DNA from 2 places in the Erwinia sp. GW821-FHT03D09 genome. Region 2 is predicted to be linked to the other one. Evidence: predicted binding sites of a transcription regulator. Region 2 holds the regulator's gene; the other holds the start of a gene.
What was found. The regulator PurR, encoded in region 2, represses purine synthesis genes. The targets are predictions, from matches to a motif close to CANGCAAACGTTTGCNTG.

Region 1 (4,515 bases), on a different contig from region 2:
CAGCGTACTGACCAGCTCAATGATTTCATCAATATGACGGGTCGCACGCGGTTCCTGGTCCGGCGGCAGGATGTTTAGCGCGGCGAAATCGGTGTGCATTTCGGCAATCATGCGGTCGGTCAGTTCACCTATCGTTTCGCCGTTCTCGTTGGCGCGCTTGATAATTTTGTCATCAATGTCGGTGATGTTACGCACGTACTTCAGTGAATAGCCGAGGTAGCGCAGGTAGCGTGCCACCACATCGAACGCCACAAAGGTCCTGCCGTGTCCAATGTGACAGAGGTCATAAACGGTAATGCCGCACACGTACATGCCAACTTGACCGGCATGGATAGGTTTAAATTCCTCTTTTTGACGACTCAGGGTGTTGAAAATTTTTAGCATTGAGACATTCCATTTAGGCGTGTGCGGGGTTAATGATAAAAAAGATAATCTCGTATTCTGACGCATTTTTCATGCCAGCGCTACGCCAGGTATCGCTATAGCGCGGATGATGTTATGCAGCAGGGCTGACTCGCCATCACATTTTGTGATATAAGACCCGTCTGCCGCACGGAGCGGACATTTGTCCATTCCACCGACGCGCATTCTTAATACTCTAACCCTGACAGGATGAAAATATGGTCACTTTCCAGACTAACCACGGCGATATCGTAATCAAAACCTTTGATGACAAAGCGCCGGCAACCGTAAAAAACTTCCTGGAGTACTGCCGTGAAGGCTTCTACGACAACACCATTTTTCACCGTGTAATTAACGGTTTCATGATTCAGGGCGGCGGTTTCGAACCTGGCATGAAGCAGAAAAACACTAAAGACGAGATCCGCAACGAAGCGAACAACGGTCTGAAGAACACCAAAGGCACCCTGGCAATGGCGCGTACTCAGGCTCCTCACTCTGCTACCGCACAGTTCTTTATCAACGTTGCCGACAACGACTTCCTGAACTTCCGTGACGAAAGCCTGCAGGGCTGGGGTTACTGCGTGTTCGCTGAAGTGGTTGAAGGTATGGACGTGGTTGAGAAAATCAAAGCCGTTTCTACCGGCCGCAGCGGTATGCACCAGGACGTGCCAAAAGACGACGTGATTATCCAGAAAGTTACCGTCAGCGAGTAATAATGTCGCACACGCTGTTTATCGCAGATATTCATCTGTGTGTTGAGGAACCGGCAATTACTGCCGGTTTTCTTCATTTTTTACGCCGGGAAGCGCAGCATGCTGACGCCCTCTATATTCTTGGCGACCTGTTTGAGGCCTGGATCGGCGACGACGATCCGAATCCGCTACACGTCGAAGTCGCTCAGGCCCTGAGCCAGCTCAACATCCCCTGCTTCTTTATTCACGGCAACCGCGATTTCCTGGTCGGCAAACGCTTCGCCCGCACCGCAGGCATGACCCTGCTGCCGGAAGAACAGCTGCTGGAGCTGTACGGTAAGCGCGTGCTGATTATGCACGGCGACACGCTTTGTACCGATGACGTGGGCTATCTGCGTTTCCGTGCCAAAGTGCATCAGCCGTGGCTGCAAAAACTGTTCCTGGCCCTGCCGCTATTTATCCGCCAGCGTATTGCGGTGAAAATGCGTGCCGGAAGTAAGCACGCGAACAGCAGTAAAGATATGGCCATTATGGATGTGAACCCACAGGCCGTTGTTGCGGCAATGCATCGACATCATGCGCCAATCCTGATCCACGGCCACACCCATCGCCCGGCGGTCCATCAGCTGATGGTTGACGGCAATCCGGCCGAAAGAATCGTTCTGGGTGCCTGGCACGAGCAGGGATCGATGATCCGAGTCAGTGCAGAAGAGACGGCGCTGATTTCCTTCCCGTTCTGAATCAAAATTTTGCCCTGAGATGGCGTGATAATCCGCTACGCAACCGTTTTCCTTGCCGCTGACTCATGCTATTCTCTCAGCCCTTCCCATCGGGTAGCCCCAGGGTTACTACGGTGACGTTTTAAAATCACAGGAGTCAGCCCCGCATGTCATCTAACGCCGCACCGGCCCGCATTGCTATTGTTATGGGTTCCAAAAGTGACTGGGCAACCATGCAGTTTGCAGCGGAAATCCTCACCAGCCTGGACGTTCCCTTCCACTGTGAAGTGGTTTCTGCCCACCGTACCCCGGACAAGCTGTTCAGCTTTGCCGAACAGGCTGCGGATAACGGTTATCAGGTGATCATTGCTGGCGCAGGCGGCGCGGCTCACCTGCCGGGCATGCTGGCGGCCAAAACGCTGGTTCCGGTGCTGGGCGTGCCGGTACAAAGCGCGGCATTGAGCGGCGTAGACAGCCTTTACTCTATCGTGCAGATGCCGCGCGGTATTCCGGTTGGCACGCTGGCGATTGGTAAAGCCGGCGCAGCGAACTCGGCGCTGCTGGCGGCACAGATTGTTGCCCTGCACGATGCCGAACTGGCATCACGCCTGGCGGCATGGCGCCAGTCCCAGACCGATGAAGTGCTGAACAACCCGGACCCACGGGGTGAGGCATGAAACCGGTTTGCGTATTAGGCAACGGACAGCTTGGCCGCATGCTGCGCCAGGCGGGGGAACCGCTGGGGATCGCCGTTTATCCGGTCGGTCTGGATGCGGAACCGGAAGCGCTGCCGATTGCCGCCAGCGTGATTACCGCTGAAATTGAACGCTGGCCGGAAACCGCGCTGACTCGCGAACTGGCAGGTCATAACGCCTTTGTTAATCGCGATATTTTCCCGCAGCTGGCCGACCGTCTGACGCAAAAACAGCTGCTTGATCGGCTGGGCCTGGCGACCACGCCGTGGCAGCTACTTTCCTCCGCCGACCAGTGGCCGCAGGTGTTTACCACCCTCGGTGAACTGGCGATCGTTAAGCGCCGCACCGGTGGCTACGACGGACGCGGACAGTGGCGCCTGCGCGCGAACGAAACCGGCTCACTGCCGGAAGAGTGCTACGGAGAATGCATCGTTGAGCGCGGCATTAACTTCTCCGGCGAAGTGTCGCTGGTGGGCGCGCGCGGTCACGATGGGCGCACGGTATTCTATCCGCTGACTCATAACCTGCATCAGGACGGCATTCTGCGCACCAGCGTGATGCTACCCGTGGTCAACGCTGCCCACCAGCAGCAGGCCGAGCAGATGCTGTCAGCGATTATGAACGAGCTGAACTACGTCGGCGTGATGGCGATGGAGTGCTTCGTGGTACCGGAAGGCCTGCTGATTAACGAGCTGGCCCCGCGCGTCCACAACAGCGGCCACTGGACGCAGAACGGCGCTTCAATCAGCCAGTTTGAACTGCATCTGCGAGCGATCCTCGATCTGCCGCTGCCGAAGCCGGTCGTCAGCAGTCCGGCGGTCATGGTGAATCTGATCGGTACCGACGTGAATCTGGACTGGCTGCACCAGCCGCTGGTGCATCTGCACTGGTACGATAAGGAAGTGCGTCCGGGCCGTAAGGTCGGCCACCTGAATCTGTCTGACGTTAGCACCGCAGCATTATGCGACGCGCTGAATGCGCTGGTGCCGATGCTGCCGAAAGAGTACGCCAGCGGGATTGCCTGGGCGGTTGAAAAGCTGGGCTGATTGCTTTTTGCTGAGGTTTGCTGGTTAAGAAAAACGGATCTTTTCAGGTCCGTTTTTTTATGGCTGTTCCCCCTGAATCCGGCTAATCGGTGTCGGGTTTGTGTCGCGGGAAGATCGTCGTCAGGCGTATCGGTGTCGGGCGGGTTCGCGGACTCGGCGTGAACACGTCCGTGTGGCCTCGATTCGCGCGTCCCTGCGCTCAACGGTCCGCGAACCCGCCCGACCCCGATTGCCCACCAGCCAGGATTTCGCTGTGATTAAAACTGAGCGTGGTTTGCTGAATTTAACTGGGGTTCTGCATGATTTGAGTCTGTCTGTAAGTGCCGAGGCTATACCGTTAAATGTTATATGCCCGGTTTATCGATCTAGCCCGGGACTAATAGCGTTGCTGGTCGCTACTACTGACGTTAACCATTACAGCCTGAACATCCAAGACCCGCCCACAATGAGCAAGACCCCTCTGTCTTTTCATTCAGACGACACCGCGTTCCGGGAGCCGACCGGTGGGTGCCCTGGCCGCAGCATCCACAGCGCTGAACGAAGTGAGGAAGACAGGATTCGGCCGCATGGACGCGGCCGAAAAGCGTAGCCGCGCAGGACGCGCGTCTACGCTGGTCCGACAGGCTGACGAAAGAAGTGAAGGGACCGCAACGCGGCGCGAGGACCCGCCAGGCCAGGGCACCCACCGGTCGGCGTAAATACCAGCCCGGCAGTGATAACCTCACTGGTCGGCGCGAACACCATGCCCGGCAGAAACAACCCCACAAGCAGGTCCGAACACCACGCGTGGCAGTTACAGCCTACCGGCAGGTATGAACCCCACACCTGCCGGTTACTGGCATAATCTCAACCAGCCTCATATCCCCGGAACAGCGCCCTGCCCTTCAGCAACCGCACGCCCAGCCAGCCGCCGCAGAGTGAAAGCAGCAGCGCGCCGGTCAGCGGCAGCACCAGCCACAGC
Region 2 (4,515 bases):
AGTGATGTGGTCAGAACATTCTCTGGAAGTGATTGAAGCCGTTGCCAGAACTGGCAGCTTTACTGCCGCAGCGGCTGAGCTTCACCGCGTGCCTTCTGCGGTAAGCTATACCGTACGCCAGCTAGAGCAGTGGCTGGCCGTCAGCCTGTTTGAACGACGCCATCGCGATGTGGTGTTGACCGAGGCCGGGCGAGTATTTAGCGAGGAAGGGCGTTTTGTTATCAAAAAAATGCTTGCCACGCGTCGCCGCTGTCAGCAGGTGGCTAACGGCTGGCGAGGTCAGATTAATATCGCCGTTGACCGCATTGTCAGACCGCAGCGTACCCGCCAGCTTATCGTCGATTTCTACCGTCATTTCCCCGATATGGAACTGCATATCTTCCCTGAGGTGTTTAACGGCGTGTGGGATGCGCTGGCGGATGGCCGCGTTGATGTGGCGATTGGTGCCACCCAGGCTGTGCCGGTCGGCGGACGCTTCGCCTTCCGCGATATGGGTAGCCTTAACTGGCGCTGTGTGGTAAAGGCGGGGCATCCCCTGTTGCACCAGACAAGCCCGCTCAGCGACGATCTGCTGCGCGAATGGCCATCGCTGACGCTGGAGGACACGTCGCGATCGCTGCCAAAGCGTAATACCTGGACGCTGGATAATCAGCGTCGGCTGGTGGTTCCTGACTGGGACAGCGCGATTGACTGTCTGCGGGCCGGACTGTGCGTCGGCATGATCCCGGGGCACTTTGCCCGGGGGTGGATCGCAGAAGGGGGCGTTGCGGAACTGACGCTGGCAAACCCGTTCCCGATCAGCCCATGTTGCCTGAGCTGGTCGGAACAAAGTGCGTCACCGGCGCTGAACTGGCTGCTCGATTACGTCGGCGACAGCGATACGCTTAATGCTGAATGGCTGAGTGAACCGTCCGCCTGAGCGAACGGGATTAGCGGCGATAGTCGCGGAACGGGCCGTCGGCAACGGAGCGCCGTTCAATCAGGGACGGATGAACTTCAATGGTCTGCGGTTCTTCACGCTTGCTGGTGATGCGATCGAACAGCATATCAAACGCGGTTTCTCCCAGCCTTTCTTTCGGCTGATGCACCGTGGTCAGCGCCGGTGTGAAATAGCGGGCGTTGCGCACGTTATCATAACCGATCACCGAAATATCCTGCGGAACGCGCAGGCCCATCTCATCTGCGGCACAAATTGCGCCCATAGCCATCACGTCGCCGCCGCAGAAGATGGCAGTAGGGCGCTGTTTCTGCCCCAGAATCTGCTGCATGGCGCGATAACCGGATTCAGGTTCAAAGTCGCCCTGGACCAGCCACTCTTCGCGCAGGGTAATCCCGGCTTCGTTCAGCGCTTTGAGGAATCCGGCATGGCGTCCGCCGCCGGTGTTGCGCTCCAGCTGTCCAGGAATGGCACCGATATCACGGTGACCACGCTCAATAAGATAACGCCCGGCCAGATAGCCGCCTTCAAAGGCGTTATCCAGTACTGTATCGGTGAAATCACCGCGCGATTCGCCCCAGTCCATCACCACCATCGGGATATTGCGGTGGTCTTCCAGCATCGAGATTAATGAATCCGGATACTCAGAGCACATTACCAGCAGCCCGTCCACGCGCTTCTGCGCCATCATCGACAGGTAAGCCTGCTGTTTGTGCAGGTCGTTGTGCGCATTCCCAAGGATCAGGGTATAGCCTTTGGCAAAGCAGCGGTTTTCCACGGCTTCAATAATTTCGGCAAAATAGGGCGCTTCGCTGGATGTTGCCAGCAGGCCGATGGTTTTGGTGTGGTTAACCTTCAGACTACGTGCCACGGCGCTGGGGGAATAGTGCAATTCCTTAATTGCTGCCCACACGGCTTCACGAGTCTCTTCGGCTACAAAGCGCGTTTTATTAATTACGTGGGAAACCGTGGTTGTTGAAACCCCGGCTCGCTTTGCCACATCCTTAATTGTTGCCATTAAACTTATGCTCCTGGTGTTATCGTAACTATTTGATAACAGGTTGGTTAAACGTTTGCCTGGGTGCGGCCTTTTCCCGCCAGACCAAAGTGGTTTAGATGTTGCCGCAACGGGTCGGAAAGGGGAAAAAATCGTCCGTAGAGTGACTGCAGAGCTGGCAAAAACCGTTTCCGCTGCTGTTGCGCAACGGAAAAGAGGAATTCTAACAAGGCTGCGCAGAGAAAACGAGATTTTTACGGGGAACTGTGAGAAAATCTTTGTGCATACATTTTACAGGGTTATTAAGGAGAGACGATGAGTACCGATCTGAAATTCTCACTGCTGACCACGGTGGGTGCGCTACTGATGATTATTGCATTTAGCTTCACGGCTATTCTGTACTAAGAAAATCGGGAGGAGCATGGCTCCTCCCGATTAGCAATGAGTCCTGACGGTCCGCGTTGCGCAATCAGCGAATCGTTTTCGGCGTCATCATTCGGCGTGCACCAATGTAATGCTCCTGCCAGTAATCATCGCCCAGCGTGCTTACCTGAATATCTTTGCCGGTTCTCGGTGACTGAATGAATTTCCCACCGCCAAGATAAACGCCAACGTGATCGGCAGTACCGCGTCCGCTGATGCGGAAGAACACCAAATCGCCTTTTTCCAGCTTGTCGCGTTTGATTGGTGCAGCATCACGCAGGTGATACATCTCATTCGCCGTGCGCGGGATCTTAAACTTCACCAGGTCTTTATAGGCGTACCACACCAGGCCGCTACAGTCGAAACCGGTCGAGGGTGAGGCGCCGCCCCACTGGTAGGGTTTACCTAACTGGCCCATCAGCTTGTTCATCGCTGTTTCACGCGCTTTCTGATAGCGTGCGCGGTGTGCCTTGCTCAACTTCAACGGCGATTCAGGGGACTCAACTTCACCATTCTCGATAGCGCGCAGCGTGCCTTTCTTACCTTTTTTCGTCTGCAAAGAGGCGAGACGCTCGCGACCATAGCGCTTTTTCTCCATCTTGCCGATGCGGGTGGTTTTCACTTCGCGTGAAGCGGTGGCTTCCTGGCTCTTCTTCAGTTTTGCCTTCTGGGTAGCAGAAACTTTGTTTTTCTTAAGCGCTGGCGCTTTGTTTTTTTTAATGAGAGGTTCTTTGACTTTCTTCGTGGCGGCAGCTTTCACCGGGCGACGCTTGCGGCGTTCATCTTTACGCGCAGAGTTGTGGTCAACTTTATGTTGGTTAGCGTTAACGGGAGCATGAGGCGATGCATGCGCCATATTAAAGAACAGCTGGGCAAGGGCCAGCATGCTAAGCGTGATGATTAAACGCAACGTTCCCATTAACAGTTAAACTCAGTGTAATGACCGCATGGCAATCGAAAAAGAATTCTGCAATTTGCAGGGGTTAGGGCAATTCTAATCTAACTTCTTAACAAAAGGTAAGGTGTTTTTTGTTTCAATAAGACAGATTAAGTAAATGATGAATTATTAAGCGTAATCAGCTGTTTAACTCAACAAAAAAAAGTAATCTAACATCGAGAAACGCTGCAACGATGATAGGAAAATGTTATTTTGTTTTCATAATTTTGCATTTTGTTGCGTTCTGTTCATCAGCGCTGCGTAAAATGTCGTTTTCAACGGCGGAGCAGAATCGCTACAATAACTAAACACGAAGTATCGTACTGAGGAAGTCATTTATGAGTACTGTTGAAAAAATTCAGCGTCAGATCGCAGAAAACCCAATCCTGCTGTATATGAAAGGTTCTCCAAAGCTGCCAAGCTGTGGTTTCTCCGCACAGGCCGTACAGGCTCTTTCCGCCTGTGGTGAACGTTTTGCCTACGTTGATATCCTGCAGAACCCGGATATTCGTGCAGAAATGCCGGCCTACGCTAACTGGCCTACCTTCCCACAGCTGTGGGTTGACGGCGAGCTGGTCGGTGGCTGCGATATCATTATCGAAATGTTCCAGCGCGGTGAACTGCAGCAGCTGATCAAAGAGACTGCGCAGAAATACCCTGCACCAGCTGCTGAATAAGCCGCTGGCAATAAAAAACCCTGCATCGCAGGGTTTTTTTTGTCTGCGCGGTAGTTAATGCACGCCGCAAAGTCAATACGGTTCAGGACTCTGCTTCCGGCACCGCAAGCGGCCAGCCGCCCAGACGTTTCCAGCGGTTGACCAGCTCACAGAATAAATCTGCCGTTTGCGTGGTGTCGTACAGCGCAGAGTGCGCCTGACTACTGTCAAAGGTGATTCCGGCCGCGATACAGGCTTTGGCCAGCACGGTTTGCCCAACCACCAGCCCGCTGAGTGCAGCGGTATCGAAGGTGACAAACGGATGGAAGGGATTACGCTTCAGGCTGGCACGCTCGGCGGCGGCGTTCATAAAATTCAGATCGAATGTAGCGTTATGCGCCACCATAATGGCTCGGCTGCATCCGGTGTCCTTAATCCCTTTACGAACCAGCTTAAAAATGGCGTGCAGCGCTTCATACTCGCTGACGGCACCGCGCAGGGGATTGCTGGGATCGATGCCGTTAAAGGCCAGCGCTTCCGGCTGTAAAACTGAACCGACAAAAGG

Region 1: purE (5-(carboxyamino)imidazole ribonucleotide mutase) is a predicted target of PurR. The motif match lies at 1,871-1,888, and genes of this name have one in related genera.

The regions. Positions count from the first base shown of each region.
Region 1 is NZ_JBWKUK010000023.1:9,184-13,698, forward strand. Features, by position in the region: gene cysS (cysteine--tRNA ligase) at 1-384, opposite strand, end outside; gene ppiB (peptidylprolyl isomerase B) at 621-1,115, shown strand; gene lpxH (UDP-2,3-diacylglucosamine diphosphatase) at 1,118-1,834, shown strand; gene purE (5-(carboxyamino)imidazole ribonucleotide mutase) at 1,981-2,490, shown strand; gene purK (5-(carboxyamino)imidazole ribonucleotide synthase) at 2,487-3,554, shown strand; gene ybbP (putative ABC transporter permease subunit YbbP) at 4,401-4,515, opposite strand, start outside.
Region 2 is NZ_JBWKUK010000001.1:100,817-105,331, forward strand. Features, by position in the region: gene punR (DNA-binding transcriptional activator PunR) at 5-919, shown strand; gene purR (HTH-type transcriptional repressor PurR) at 930-1,955, opposite strand; gene cydH (cytochrome bd-I oxidase subunit CydH) at 2,250-2,339, shown strand; gene AC07U6_RS00545 (C40 family peptidase) at 2,404-3,267, opposite strand; gene AC07U6_RS00550 (Grx4 family monothiol glutaredoxin) at 3,633-3,971, shown strand; gene rnt (ribonuclease T) at 4,054-4,515, opposite strand, start outside.